3 regions of the Arthrobacter sp. SAFR-044 genome follow, and region 1 is predicted to be linked to each of the others. Evidence: predicted binding sites of a transcription regulator. Region 1 holds the regulator's gene; each other region holds the start of a gene.

Region 1 (4,807 bases):
CGTCGACGATGTCCACCGCCTCGCCCGGAGACAGGCGTTTGACGGTCACGGCGTGCCGCGCCTCCGCCCCTTCGAGGATAAAGGTCCGGCCGGGGGCCATGCCCGCCAGGGAACCGGCGGAGGTGAAGAAGACGGGGTTGCTCACCGCTACAGGTTACCGAGCCGGTCCCGGAGCTTGGCGAACATGCCGCCGCTGGCCGCGAGCTTGCCTTCGGTGATCTGTTCGCTACGGAGTTTGGCGAGCTGCCGGAGGAGGTCCTCCTGCGCGGGGTCGAGCTTGGCGGGAGTGTCGACCTGGAGGTGGACCTTCAGGTCCCCGCGGCCGTATCCCCTCAGGTGCGTGACACCCAGGCCTCGCAGCGTGATGATCTCGCCGGACTGGGTTCCGGGCTTGACGTCGATGTCCTGGGTACCGTCGAAGGTTTCCAGGCTGACGTCCGTACCCAGCGCAGCCGCGGTCATGGGAATGTGCAGGGTGGCATGCAGGTCGTCGCCTTCCCGCACGTAGGTGGCGTCATTGTTGACACGGATTTCCACATACAGGTCGCCGGCCGGGCCGCCTGCGGGTCCGGCTTCGCCCTGCCCGGAGAGCTGGATCCGGGTACCGGTGGCCACGCCAGCGGGAACCTTGATGGTCAGCGACCGGCGGCTGCGGATCCGGCCCTGGCCGCTGCATTCGTTGCAGGGGTCCTTGATGACCGTGCCGAAGCCTTCGCAGGTGCCGCAGGGAGCGGCCGTCATGACCTGGCCCAGGATGGAGCGCACGGCCCGCTGGACCTGCCCGCTGCCGCCGCAGATATCGCAGCGCTCAGGGTGGGTGCCGGGCCGGCAGCAGGATCCGTCACAGGTGGGGCAAACCACGGCGGTGTCCACTTCGAGCTTCTTGTTCACGCCGAACACCGCGTCCCGAAGGTCGATCCGGACGCTGATCAGGGCGTCCTGGCCGCGGCGGACGCGGGACGCCGGGCCGGACGTGCCGCCGGCGCCGAAGAAGGTGTCGAAAATGTCCTGGAACGCGAAGCCCTGGCCTGCGTAACCGGCACCGCCGAAGCCGTTGTCCGTGCCGTTCTCGTTGCCCGTGGTGTCGTAGATCCTCCGCTTTTGGGGGTCGGAAAGGACCTCGTAGGCGTGAGTTACTGCCTTGAAGCGTTCTGAAGCGTCCGCACCGGGGTTTACGTCCGGGTGAAGGGTTCGGGCCAGTTTGCGGTAGGCCTTTTTGATCTCTTCACCCGTAGCTTCGGGTGAGACTCCAAGGACGTCATAGTGGCTGCTCAAAGTTCGTATCTCTTCCTTGTTGTACTGCGTTCAGTTGGGCGGCCCCGCTCTGTACTCCGGGCCGGAACAGGCTCCGGCGGCGAAGAGTCAAGGCCCCAAGATCCTGGAAAGGTAGCGGGCCACAGCCCTGACGGCGGCCATGGTGGTGGGGTAGTCCATCCTGGTTGGGCCGAGGATCCCTACCTTCGCGACGCTGTCCGGGCCGTAGCCGGTGGCCACCACGGAAGCTTCGGCAAGGCCGTCATAAGGGTTCTCCCTTCCGATACTGACAGCCACTCCCCGGTGGTCCTGGGCCATTTCGCTCAGCAGCCGCAGCATCACCACCTGCTCCTCGAGCGCCTCCAGCACGGGACCGATGCTGAGGGGGAAGTCCACGTTGGACCTGGCCAGGTTGGCCGTTCCGGCCATGACCATCCGGTCCTCCCGGGTATTTTGTGCCAAGCCCTCCAGGCCCAACGCCAGCGCGTGCGCGGCCTGGCGTTGGCCGTGTGCGGTTCCGGCTACGACGGCGGGAAGCACCTTGGCCAGCTGGCTCAGCGGTGTTCCGGCCAGCGCGGCAAGGAAACGCGTACGGAGCGAAGCCAGCGCGTCGTCGCCCAGGTCCTGCCCGACGTCGATGACCCGTTGCTCCACCGTGCCGCTGTTGGCAATCAGCACCACGAGCACCTTGCGGGGGGCCAGCAGCACGAACTCGATATGGCGCACCAGCGCCTTGCTGAGGTGCGGGTACTGGACCACGGCCACCTGGTTGGTCAGCTGCGACAGCAGCCGGACGGTGCGTTCCAGGACGTCATCAAGGTCGTCTGCGCCTTCCAGCAGGGTCTGGATGGCCCGGCGTTCTGCCGCGGACAGGGGCTTCACCGCCGAGATCTGGTCAACAAACAGACGGTAGCCCTTGTCCGTGGGAATTCGACCTGCGCTGGTGTGCGGGGCCGTGATCAGCCCCTCGTCCTCCAGGGCCGCCATGTCGTTCCGGATGGTTGCGCTGGAAACGCCAAGATGGTGCCGCTCGACCAGCGCCTTCGAGCCGACAGGTTCGCGGGAGTGGACGTAGTCCTCCACGATGGCCCGCAGCACTTCCAGTTTGCGTGGCTCGGTCACTCTCCACCTCCATCCAAGCTCCGGGGCGCATGCCCCGCCACGTGTCACCAGCGTTAGCACTCGACATGCCTAAGTGCTAACAGTCTATTATGCCTCGGCCCGTTGTTAGCATTGGTACCGCTCCGGGCGGAATTCCGGTGCGCAGGACCTAGCGCTAGGCGGATTGAATCCATGGATTACCAAAACTGGGGGCCCCGCGGGATATCCGCCCCGGCCAAGGCGGAGTTGCCCGAGGTGCCGGTGGAACGGGGCATGGTGCTCGAGGATGTCCAATCAGGCTGGGTTGGCGCCGTCACGCGGGTGGAGAAGTCCGGCGGCATGCATGTTGTGGCGCTGGAGGACCGCCGCGGGAAATCCCGATCCTTCAAGCTCGGCTTCGGTTTCCTCCTCGAGGGGCGGCCCATCCGGCTGATGCCCCCGGTGCCCCGTCCGGCAGCTGCAGGTCCTTCCGCCGGCAGGACGGCCTCCGGCTCCGTCCGGGTCGCCGGCCAGCGTGCCCAGGTCGCGAAAGCAAGCCGCATCTGGGTGGAAGGCAAGCACGACGCCGAACTGGTGGAAAAGGTCTGGGGAGACGACCTGCGGGTGGAAGGCATCGTCGTCGAACCCCTGCACGGCATTGACGACCTCGCCGCAGCAGTTGCGGACTTCAAACCCGGTCCGGGCCGGCGCCTTGGTGTCCTCGTTGACCACCTCGTTCCCGACTCCAAGGAATCGCGTATTGCCGCCGCCGTCATGGCCTCCCCCGGCGCGGCCGGCAACGTCCTGATCGTGGGACACCCCTACGTGGACGTCTGGCAGGCCATCCGGCCCACTGTCCTGGGCATCGAGGCGTGGCACGCCGTGCCCCGCGGACAGGACTGGAAGACCGGAATCCTGAAAGCCTTCGGCTGGCCCCACGCCACCAAGGAGGACATCGGCCTGGGATGGCAAAAACTGCTGGGTGCCGTGCGCACGTACGCGGACCTGGAAGCGTCGCTGCTGGGGCGGGTTGAGGAAGTGATCGATTTCCTCACCGTGCCCTGAAGGCCCGGCACCGCTCCGAAAGCCAGTATTCTTGGTAGTGCAGCGCCTTTTCCCAAAGGCGCTGAGCACCGCGCCCGTACATGATGTCAGCACCACTTGCACCTCCGAAGGAACAGACTGTGGCAGAAAACGCACGTGATCACAGGGATGGCCAGGGCCGCTCCGAGTACCATGGCGTCCCCGCCAATGCCCTGCCGCTCACGGCCAGCGAGGACCGCCAGTGGGCCACGCTCGCGCATTTCGGCGGGATCCTGGGTTGCGTCCCCTCGCTGCTGATCTACCTGATCTTCCGTGACCGCGGCCCGTTCACCGCGCAGGAGTCCAAAGAAGCACTGAACTTCAGCCTGCCGCCCACCATCGCCGCCGTGCTGGCCAACATCCTGGTGTTCATCCCCTACGTGGGGAACATCTTCGCGGTGATCGCCACGTTGATCTGGGTGGCGCTTACCTGCTTCTCCGTGGCGGCAGGGATCCATGTCAACAAGGGCCAGCCGCACCGCTACCAGTACAACCTTCGCTGGATCAAGTAGGCCCCGCCGGCTCCCAGCCCTCGCAAGCTCGGGCAGGGGCCCCCGCCGCCGTGGGCCCACCCACCAGCGCCCTAGACCCGCGAGCCCGGCCAGGGAACCCTGCGGGCGTGGACCCAGTCAGTCGGGCAGGATGCGGCGGACTACTGCGTCCGCCAGGAGCCTGCCCTTGAGCGTCAGGACCAGGCGCCCCCGGAACGCAGCGGCAGGATCCACCAGGCCGTCCGCGATCAAGCCGGCGATCTGGTGCCGGCCCCCAGGGCTGAGTGTGGCGACATCAAGCCCTGACCGAAGACGCGCCTCCAGCATCACCCGCTCCAGGTTCCTGGTTTCGGCATCCAGGGTCTCCCTGCCCGCCGCAGGCGACAGTCCCTGGGACAGGCGGTTTGCATACGCGGACGGGTGCTTCACGTTCCACCAGCGCACCCCGCCCACGTGCGAATGCGCGCCGGGGCCGATGCCCCACCAGTCGTCGCCGCGCCAGTACGCCAGGTTGTGGCGGCACGCGTGTTCCGGGTTTCGCGCCCAGTTGCTGACCTCGTACCAGCCGAGTCCGGCTTGGGTGATCAGCTGGTCGGCGAGTTCGTACTTGTCGGCGTGGTCGTCGTCGTCGATTCCCGGAACCTCGCCGCGGCGCATCTGCGCGGCCAGCTTGGTGCCGTCCTCGACAATCAGGGCGTAGGCGCTGATGTGGTCCGGCTGGTAGGAGAGGGCAGTCTCCAGGGAGTGGCGCCAGTCGGCCAGCGACTCCCCCGGCGTGCCGTAAATCAGATCCAGGCTGACATCCAGTCCTGCCTCCCGCGCCCACTGCACCACCTGCGGAACCCTGCTGGGTGTGTGGGTGCGGTCCAGGACCTTGAGCACGTGCGGAACGGCGGACT
Region 2 (4,807 bases), on a different contig from region 1:
GTCCCTGCCGGGGTTTGGCACTGAGCAAGCCCACCGCCGTCGGGATCTCCGCTGGCTCGAGGCGGCGCAGAAGGTGGGCCAGGGCATCAACTTTTGCCAGCCGGGACCGGGTTGATGCGACCTCTTTGGTGGTTTCCACGAGCTCAAGGAGCAGCATGGCACCCATCCTGCCACGGGCACTGGACGGGACACTGGACAGCGCCCCGGTGCTGCTCCACAATGGGCGCGTGGGGATCATCGTTGCGAACCTGTTCATCACCCTCGACGGCGTCTACCAGGCGCCCGGCGGCCGTGAAGAAGACCCGGAAGGCGAATTCGCTTTCGGCGGCTGGCAGGCACCGGTATCCGACGACGAAGCCGGCGCCTCGATAGCGGCCGAGATCAGCCGGATGGATGCCCTGCTGCTCGGCCGGAAGACCTATGAGATCTTTGCGGCGTACTGGCCCCACCAGTCCGGTGAGATCGCCGACGCCCTCAACCGGGTCCCCAAATTCGTTGTCTCCGGCACGCTCGCTAACCCCGTTTGGGCAGGCACCACTGTGCTGCCGGACGCCGCGGCGGCGGGCGGCCTCCGGGAAGAGTACGGGCAGATGCACATGTTTGGCAGCGGGGTCCTGATCCGGTCCCTCATGGCGGCAGGAGTGCTGGACCGGCTTCACCTCTGGCTGTACCCGGTGGTCCTGGGCCAGGGAAAGCGCCTGTTCGACGCCGGAACGGTGCCCTCCACCTTCACGCTGGCCGAACCGGCCCGCAGTTTTCCCAAGGGCGCGGTGTCGCTGGTGTACGAGCGCGCGGGAGGCGTGGAGACGCAGGAGATGCCCGCCGGCTGATTGCCCCCTGACACAGGCAGCAACGCAAAAGGCTGGCCCGGCAGATGCCGGACCAGCCTTTTCAGCGGCAAGCCGCCAGGGCGCAGCGTTAGTGGCTGTGGCCTGCGTGCTCGTCCTCTTCGGCCGGCTTCTCCACGACCAGGGTCTCGGTGGTGAGAACCAGGGCGGCGATGGAAGCCGCGTTGCGGAGGGCTGCACGGGTGACCTTGACGGGGTCGATGACGCCCGCGCCGATCAGGTCCTCGTACTCGCCGGACTTGGCGTTAAACCCGTTGTTGGTCTCGAGGTCTGCAACCTTGGAGGTGACGACGTAGCCGTCGAAACCAGCGTTCTGGGCGATCCAGCGCAGCGGCTGCACCAGTGCGCGGCGGACGATGCCCACAGCTGCGGCGGCGTCGCCTTCGAGTGCCTTGACGGATGCGTCCTCATCGAGTGCCTTGAGGGCGTGGATCAGGGCGGAGCCGCCGCCGGCAACGATGCCTTCTTCGAGGGCAGCGCGGGTGGAGGATACGGCGTCCTCGATGCGGTGCTTCTTTTCCTTCAGCTCAACCTCGGTGGCAGCGCCAACCTTGATCACGCCGATGCCGCCGGCCAACTTGGCCAGGCGCTCCTGGAGCTTTTCACGGTCCCAGTCGGAATCGGTGCGGGTCAGCTCGGCGCGCAGCTGGGCAACGCGTGCAGCTACGTCCTCGGCCGAACCGGCGCCGTCAACAATGGTGGTGTTGTCCTTGGTGACGGTGATGCGGCGGGCGGTACCCAGCACCTCCAGGCCCACGGAGTCCAGGCTGAGGCCCAGTTCCGGGGAGACAACCTGCGCACCGGTGAGGGTGGCGATGTCCTGCAGCATGGCCTTGCGGCGGTCGCCGAAGCCGGGAGCCTTGACGGCTACAACGTTCAGGGTGCCGCGGATGCGGTTGACGATCAGCGTGGACAGGGCCTCGCCCTCAACGTCCTCGGCGATGATGAACAGCGGCTTGGAGCTCTGCAGTGCCTTCTCGAGCAGCGGCAGGAATTCCTGGATCGAGGAGATCTTGCCCTGGTTGATCAGGATGAGCGCGTCCTCGAGGACTGCTTCCTGGCGCTCCGCGTCGGTGACGAAGTACGGGGACAGGTAGCCCTTGTCGAACTGCATGCCCTCGGTGAGGACCAGTTCGGTCTGGGTGGTGGAGGACTCTTCGATGGTGATGACGCCATCCTTGCCAACCTTGCCGAAGGCCTCGGCGAGCAGCTCGCCGATTTCGTCGCTCTGCGCCGAAATCGCGGCAACGTTGGCCACCTGGGTACCCTCGACCGGGCGGGCGTTTTCCAGCAGGCGGGCAGCCACGGCCTCAACCGCAACCTCGATGCCACGCTTGATCTGGCCGGGGGCAGCGCCGGCTGCAACGTTGCGCAGGCCTTCCTTGACCAGGGCCTGTGCCAGGACCGTGGCGGTGGTGGTGCCGTCGCCGGCAACGTCGTTGGTCTTGGTGGCTACTTCCTTGGCCAGCTGGGCGCCAAGGTTCTCGTAGGGATCGTCCAGCTCGACCTCGCGGGCGATGGTGACGCCGTCGTTCGTGATGGTGGGGGCACCCCACTTCTTGTCCAGGACGACGTTGCGGCCGCGGGGGCCGAGCGTCACCTTGACGGTGTTCGCGAGCTTATCGATGCCGGCCTCAAGGGACCGGCGGGCAGCGTCGTTAAACGCAAGCTGCTTTGCCATGGTTTTGTCCTTTCAAAGACAGAACCCCGCACCGCCGGCCAGCGTGAGCATGGCCGGCAGCACGGGGATCCGGAAGAGTTACTTGACGACGATTGCCAGGACGTCGCGGGCGGACAGCACGAGGTACTCGGTGCCGCCGGTCTTGACTTCGGTTCCGCCGTACTTGGAGTAGATGACGACGTCGCCAACGGCTACGTCAACGGGAACGCGGTTGCCATCTTCGAAGCGGCCGGGGCCTACGGCGACAACTTCGCCTTCCTGCGGCTTCTCCTGTGCGGAGTCCGGGATGACCAGGCCGGAAGCCGTGGTCTGCTCGGCTTCGAGCGGGCGGACAACAATACGATCCTCAAGAGGCTTAATAGAGACCGACACTCGGACCTCTCCTTTTCGTCAGCAAATTCGTGGACTGGAAAGCTTTCCGCCATAGCTGGCAAACCGTCGTCGCGGTGCCGGCAGCAGCCTGGCTGGCAGCTCTTCATGTATTAGCACCCTCCTAGGGAGAGTGCTAATGAAGACTCTATGTGCGGGTTAGCACTCGGTCAAGGTGAGTGCCAACGTTTCGTCATGGGCGTACGCCGTTTCGGGCTGGACGACGGCGCGCGGCCGGGCAAGCAGGGCCCCTGGCAGCCGGGCGGAAGAAGCACCGCCCCTGGCAGCCCAGTCGCTAACGGCCCAGGTCGTCGAAGTCCACGTCCTCGCCGCCGTCGGCGTCGCTGCCGCCCTGCCTCCGGCCCCGGTAGAGAACCCAGCCGGACACGGCTGCGGCGAGCAGCGCAGCAACGAGGAAGACAATGCTTCCCGCCCGCGCGCCGTCGTACAGCCCGCGGATGTCCCTGGACTCCTGGGTGTTGTCCTGGATGTCGTTGCCGCCCACCGAATAAACGGTGGCGTTGAACGTGTCCAGCAGGAAGATGATGACCAGCAGTGCGATGCAGACCACGGCCACCACCGCGGCGCCGATCAGGACGGGACGGGCGAACCTGGCCGGACCGCGGTCCCTCGATTCGTGGTCATCGGGCTCGCGGGGGGCTGCGCTCTCATCCATGGATTCAACACTATCCGCATCCCGGCGACGCGCTGCTCCACTAGGCTGGAACCCATGGCTCACGCTCCCCAGGACCAAATAGCACAGGACCAGATCGCACCGCTGTTGACCCCGGAAGGCTGGGATCTGCTGGCATCCCTGGGCCCCTACCGGGACGAAGACTCCTTCGAGCTCAACTCCGCGCTCCGGAAGGCCGGACATCCCGCAACGCTGGTGTCCGCCGTCCTGACCCAATCGCGGCTGCGCACCAAAGCGCAGGCCAAATTCGGCGAGTTCGCCCGCCAGATGCTGTTTACCCAGGCCGGCCTGGAACAGGCCACGCGCCTGAACGTCGCCGCGCACCACGCCCAGCGGTTCGCCGCTGCCGGGATCAGCCACGTGGCAGACCTGGGCTGCGGCCTCGGCGCGGATTCCCTTGCCATGGCCTCCCTCGACATCAATGTCACCGCCGTCGAAATGGACGAAACCACCGCCGCCTGCGCCACGGTGAACCTGATCCCGTTCCCCAACGCCACCGTGGTCCACGCTGACGCAGCTTCCGTTCCGCTGGACGGGGTGGACGGGGTCTGGCTGGATCCTGCCCGGCGGGTCACCTCCACCTCCGGCACCAAGCGGATCTGGGATCCCGAGGCGTTTTCGCCGCCGTTGTCCTTCGTGGAATCGCTCGCGGCGGCGGGCAAGGCAGTGGGCGTGAAAATGGGCCCGGGCATGCCGCATGAGTCCGTGCCCGCGGATTGCGAGGCCCAGTGGGTGTCGGTGGCCGGGGACGTCACAGAGGTGACCCTGTGGTTCAACGCCGTGCGGCGGCCGGGGGTTCGCCGCGCTGCCTTGGTCCTGGGACCACAGGCCCCCGCGGAGCTGACCAGCACCGAGGACTTCGGCGCCGGCCCATCCGCGCCGGTGGGACCCGTGGAGGGGTACCTGTACGAACCCGACGGCGCCGTGATCCGTGCCGGGCTGGTGGCGGACGTGGCGCTGCAGCTCGGCGGCCATCTGGTGGATGAACACATTGCCTACATCTGCGCTCCGGACCTCCTGGACACCCCGTTCGCCAGGGCCTACAAGGTCCTGCAGGTCATGCCCTACAACGTCAAGGCGCTCAAGGCATGGGTGAAGCAGGAGGGCATCACCGTGCTGGACATCAAGAAGCGCGGCACTGCAGTCACTCCGGAAGAGCTGCGGAAGCAGCTGCTGCCCGGCGGAAAGAATGCCAGGAAGGGCGGCAAAACGGCC
Region 3 (4,807 bases), on a different contig from region 1:
GTGTCCCCTGCAGCTACAGCGACGGCGAGGGCTGCTTCACGAAGCTCCACGGCGGTCAGCGGCTTAACTTTGGGCGCACCTGCCTCGGCGTCGAAAAGCGGGCTGTCCGGCCGCGCGGGGGCCGCTGCGGGCTTCGAAGGCAGTACGACGGCGTCTTCCGGCCGGCGTGCCGGCGCACTCATGGCCGAACGGAAGGCAGCGTCCACCTTGGCCTTGCGGTCGCGGACGGCGAGCCAGCGCAGCAGTGCCACCGAGGCGACGGTCACCAGGGTGCAGCCGAGCGGCAGGGCCGGCGAACCGATGCCGAAGGGAAGCAGCACACCCGAGATAAAAGCGGTGACCAGGGACAGCAGTCCCGCGAGTGCCAGGGCGGTCCGGCCGTAGCGAATGCGGAACGGCGCCGCAGGTGGGGTGCTTGCAGTGCCGGCAATGGATGCGGCACTCTTCCTGGGTTCCATGGCTTTCTCCTGCTGGGCGGCGACGTTCAGGACCAGGCCGGCATGCGGATCCGGCCTGTCATCGGCGGGGGCGTCTGCCAGGAAGTCGACGGCGGGCTGGAACTGGTGCCGGCGGTTCCGGAGGACGTAAGGGGCAACCCATACAATCCAGAGCGCGACGGCAACCACAAGGATCACTGAGCTGCTAAGGGGGAAGTCCACACTCAAAACCGTATGAGCATCATGCCTGCTCAGGCCGCATTAGCTTCGGTGTGTCGTGCCCCCACTGGCAAACCGTTGGATTTATGACCGGCGCGACGCCAGCCACGGACCCAGGAGGCCGTCAGGGACCTCTTCGGAGGTCAGGGCGAAGGACCGGTGGTCCGCCCATTTGCCGTTGATGTGCAGGAAACGGGGGCGGTATCCCTCGTCCCGGAAACCCAGCTTTTCCACGACCCGCAGGCTGGGTCCGTTCTCGGGCCGGATGTTGATTTCCATCCGGTGCAGGCCAAGCGTCCGGAAGCAGTGGTCCGTTACCAGTGCCACCGATGTCGGGGCTATTCCCCGTCCCGCCCGGGATTGGTCCACCCAGTACCCCAAGGTGGCCATCATGGCCGAACCCCAGACGATTGACGACACGGTCAGCTGGCCTACGATGGCCGGGTTCCGCAGGCCCGGCTGCCACTCGGTGATGAGGAAAGGCAGCGCGGTAGCCTGTGCCGCCTGCACATTGAGGGAACGGACCATGTGCCGGTAGTCGGGAAGTCCGCCGGTTGGGTCCGGGTTGGAGGCCTCCCACGGCGCCAGCCACTCACTGTTCCGCGACCGTACTTCAGTCCACTCTTTTTTGTCGCGGTACCGGATGGGCCGCAGGACCAGGTCGCCGCACTCGAGGGTGGCCGGCCAGATGGGACCTGTAGGCACGGCGCTACCCGGAGAGGCCGGCGGTGAAGCCCGGCAGCCATTCCCGCAGCCCCGGTCCCAGGTCATCACTGTCGATGGCCAGCTGGACGCAGGCCTTGAGGTAGCTGAGCTTGTCGCCGGTGTCGTACCGGCGGCCACGGAACACCACGCCGTACACGCCGTGTCCCTCGCCGTCGCCTGTTGCAAGTTCCTGCAGGGCATCCGTCAGCTGGATTTCGCCGCCGCGGCCCGGTTCGGTGTGCTCGAGGACGTCAAACACAGCGGGGTGCAGGACGTAACGCCCGATCAGCGCCAGGTTGGATGGCGCTTCCTCCGGCGAGGGCTTCTCGACGAGCCGGTTGACGCGGACGTAATCTTCGCCGTCGATCTCCTGGACGTCGGCGCAGCCGTAGGCGCTGATCTGGGAGGGTTCGACCTCGATGAGCGCGACGACGGACCCGCCGGTTTTCGCCTGAACGTCAATCATGATGCTGAGGAGTTCGTCGCGGGCATCGATGAGATCGTCGCCCAGCAGGACTGCGAAGGCTTCGTCGCCCACGTGCTGCTTTGCCCGGAGCACGGCGTGCCCCAGGCCGTGGGGATCGCCCTGCCGGACGTAGTGGATGTCACCCAGCTGGCTTGCTGCCTGGATGGATGCAAGCTTTTCCGTATCGCCCTTGTCCTCAAGGGCGGATTCGAGGGACGGCACCCTATCAAAGTGGTCTTCGAGCGCACGTTTGTTGCGGCCGGTAATCATCAGGACGTCGTTGAGGCCCACGTGGACGGCCTCCTCCACCACATACTGGATGGCAGGCTTGTCCACAACGGGCAGCATTTCCTTGGGCATGGCCTTGGTGGCAGGCAGGAACCTGGTGCCCAGGCCCGCGGCGGGAATGACGGCTTTGCGGACTCTGGGTTTACTGGTGTTCACCGGACTAATCTAACGTCAGCGTCAAGTATTTCAGTAACCACCGGTACGGCAGGCCGGCACCGGGCCCAAGGCTGCGGTCCGTTGGGCGATGCAGGGAGGACAGCATGCTGCAAGAGACGAACGCCGTCAAGGACGGTATCCGGACGGCCCACCGGCGCCGGCGGGCGGGCCTGACGCCGGCGCAACTGGAGGCTGCCGGCCTGGCCCTGGCCACCCACGGGGAAGCCTGGGCTGGATCGGTGACGCAGGGCCGCCCCGGCATAGCCTGCGTATACCTTGGCGTGGGACAGGAACCGCCCACCCTGCCGCTGATCAACGCCCTGCATCACAGCGGCCACCAGGTGCTGCTTCCGGTGTGCGAGCCGGCACGGGAGTTGAGCTGGGTGTTCTGGACTCCGGATACCGGCTACGAACGCAGCAAATACGCGCCCATCCTGGAACCCGCCGGGCCCCGGCACGGGCCCGAAACTGCCGGTGATGCAGCCGTGCTTTTCATTCCCGCCACTGCGGTGGACCGTGCCGGCAACAGGATCGGCCAGGGCGGCGGGTACTACGACAAATTCCTGGGACACCTTGCAACGGCCGGGAAGGAAATACCGTTGGCCGCTGTTATCTACGACGATGAATTGCTGCCTGCGGGCCGGATTCCTGCGGAGGAGTTCGACCGGCCGGTCCCTGCGGTCCTTGCGCCGTCCGGGTACCAGCCACTCACGGGCGGCGCCTGACCCCGGGCCGTCCGGGGGCAATGATAGAATTAGCACTCAGGCCCTGCGACTGCTAATGGTTTACCAGCTGGCAGCACGGGACCTCTCGTTTGCCCATGAGGAGGAGCACCAGTGCCCACATATGCTTACGCCTGCAAGGATTGCGGCCACGCCTTCGACATCGTCCAGTCGTTCTCGGACAGCAGCCTGACGTCCTGCCCTGAATGCCAGGGAACGTTGCGCAAGAAGTTCAACAGCGTCGGCGTTGTCTTCAAGGGCTCGGGTTTCTACCGCACGGACTCCCGTGACTCCAAGGGCAGCTCCGTCTCGCCCGCGCCCGCCGCAGCTCCAGCCGCGCCCGCGGCCGCCCCCGCCGCTGCGGCACCGGCGGCCGCCGCAAGCTAATTTCGGCACAGCCTTTACGACGGCGGCCGGCGCCTTCCAGCGTCCGGCCGCTTTTGTCCACGCCGCTTTTGTCCACATAGCCGCATTCCCGGCTCCCTTGCGCCCTGGTCCGCAATTAGCGTGGGCGCATGCCCATTCTTTCCCGCCGTCGCCGCGCCGGCCTCCGATATCCAACCAGCGCCGCCGGCATAGGCCGCAGCCCCAGGAACCGTCCCCTGCCCGCCCGTGTGGCCGCTTGGTTGAGCCGCAACCGCCGGCTCAGCGCTGCGCTGCTGTTTTGTGCAGCTGCCGCCCTCGCCGTCCAGCAGCTCACTCCTGCCCCGCTCTCCACCGCCACCGCACTGGCCGCTGCCCGGGATCTTCCTGCCGGGACCACCGTGGCGGAAGCGGACGTGGTCCGCGTCCAGGTGCCGCCGGGCATGGTGGCCGAAGGCTTCCTCAAGGATGATGCCGCCGCCACCGGCAAGCAGCTCGCCGCGCCTCTGCGAAAGGGCCAGCTCCTCACCGATGCCCAGCTCGTGGGCCCAGGACTCCTGGCAGGTACACCGCCCGGTTCAGCCGCGGTCCCCCTGCGGATGGCGGACGCCTCATCCATCCAGCTGGTCTCCCCCGGCCAGTTGGTCAACGTCGTGCTCACATCAGCCAACGGGTTCGATCAACAGGGTCCGTCCGAGGTGCTGGCGTCCGCCGTCCCCGTACTGTGGACCTCCAACAAGGGCGGCCAGAGCGGACAATGGCTGGGCACCACGGAAACAGACGGACTCATCGTGGTGGCAGCCACCGCCGAACAATCATCGCGCCTGGCCGGAGCCTCCACCCAGGGCAGGCTGTTCTTCGTCCTGGTTGGCCCGCAGTGACCTTGTGGCGGTCAGCCCCAGTGCGGTGGCTTCTGTTCCTTCAGCCACGTGTCGTGGTCGTCTTCCCGGTCACCCCAGCTGCGGGCGTCATCCTCGGCGGCCTTGCTCGGAAGGATCTCCCCGGTGCCGCCCTTAGCCGTCCGGGACGCCGGGGCAGGTGTGGCCGGGCCGCCAGGCGCGTCCCCGTCCATTCCTGTTTCCGTCTGCCCGGTTCCGTTCTCGTCCTGGCGCATGTCTTCCTCGCGGCCGTCTTCCTCAGGCCTGCCGTCTGCAGGCTTCTCTTCCTCAGTCATGTAATCCGTCTCCCGGTTTCCAGCGTCACCGTTCCGGCCTTCGCCCGATTGCGCGTGCAGGTAGGAAACACCGGCGGACGGCGCGGCGCCAATTCCATTGAGCGCCTGGTCAACGTCGTCGTCAAGGAAGCCGGCGGAGTGGCTGGCCCTGCCCGGCAGCACTATCTTTTCCAGGCCCAGGTAGCCGGCAATGCGGTCTGCGCAGGAGGAGGGGTCCGTGAACACCTCAATAGTCCACAGCGGCATGTACCGCCAGCCCAGGCGTTCCAGCAGCTGC

The links. The regulator HrcA, encoded in region 1, represses chaperone genes, less so after heat shock. The targets are predictions, from matches to a motif close to TTNGCACTCGNNNNNNNCGAGTGCNAA.
Region 2: a site for HrcA is predicted at 3,058-3,084, ahead of groES (co-chaperone GroES). Genes of this name have one in related genera too.
Region 3: a site for HrcA is predicted at 3,026-3,052, ahead of ACR65J_RS03570 (FmdB family zinc ribbon protein). Genes of this name have one in related genera too.

What each region holds. Positions count from the first base shown of each region.
Region 1 covers NZ_JBPFDN010000004.1:268,760-273,566, reverse strand. The annotation lists gene ACR65J_RS08600 (16S rRNA (uracil(1498)-N(3))-methyltransferase) at 1-145, opposite strand, end outside; gene dnaJ (molecular chaperone DnaJ) at 148-1,275, opposite strand; gene hrcA (heat-inducible transcriptional repressor HrcA) at 1,363-2,376, opposite strand; gene ACR65J_RS08585 (DUF3097 domain-containing protein) at 2,548-3,399, shown strand; gene ACR65J_RS08580 (DUF4870 domain-containing protein) at 3,519-3,929, shown strand; gene hemW (radical SAM family heme chaperone HemW) at 4,047-4,807, opposite strand, start outside.
Region 2 covers NZ_JBPFDN010000002.1:206,580-211,386, forward strand. The annotation lists gene ACR65J_RS03645 (ATP-dependent DNA ligase) at 1-157, opposite strand, end outside; gene ACR65J_RS03650 (dihydrofolate reductase family protein) at 228-830, shown strand; gene groL (chaperonin GroEL) at 919-2,529, opposite strand; gene groES (co-chaperone GroES) at 2,608-2,901, opposite strand; gene ACR65J_RS03665 (hypothetical protein) at 3,194-3,574, opposite strand; gene ACR65J_RS03670 (THUMP-like domain-containing protein) at 3,629-4,807, shown strand, end outside.
Region 3 covers NZ_JBPFDN010000002.1:180,808-185,614, forward strand. The annotation lists gene ACR65J_RS03550 (hypothetical protein) at 1-635, opposite strand, end outside; gene ACR65J_RS03555 (GNAT family N-acetyltransferase) at 741-1,361, opposite strand; gene galU (UTP--glucose-1-phosphate uridylyltransferase GalU) at 1,366-2,271, opposite strand; gene ACR65J_RS03565 (5-formyltetrahydrofolate cyclo-ligase) at 2,376-2,996, shown strand; gene ACR65J_RS03570 (FmdB family zinc ribbon protein) at 3,108-3,380, shown strand; gene ACR65J_RS03575 (RcpC/CpaB family pilus assembly protein) at 3,509-4,237, shown strand; gene ACR65J_RS03580 (AAA family ATPase) at 4,249-4,807, opposite strand, start outside.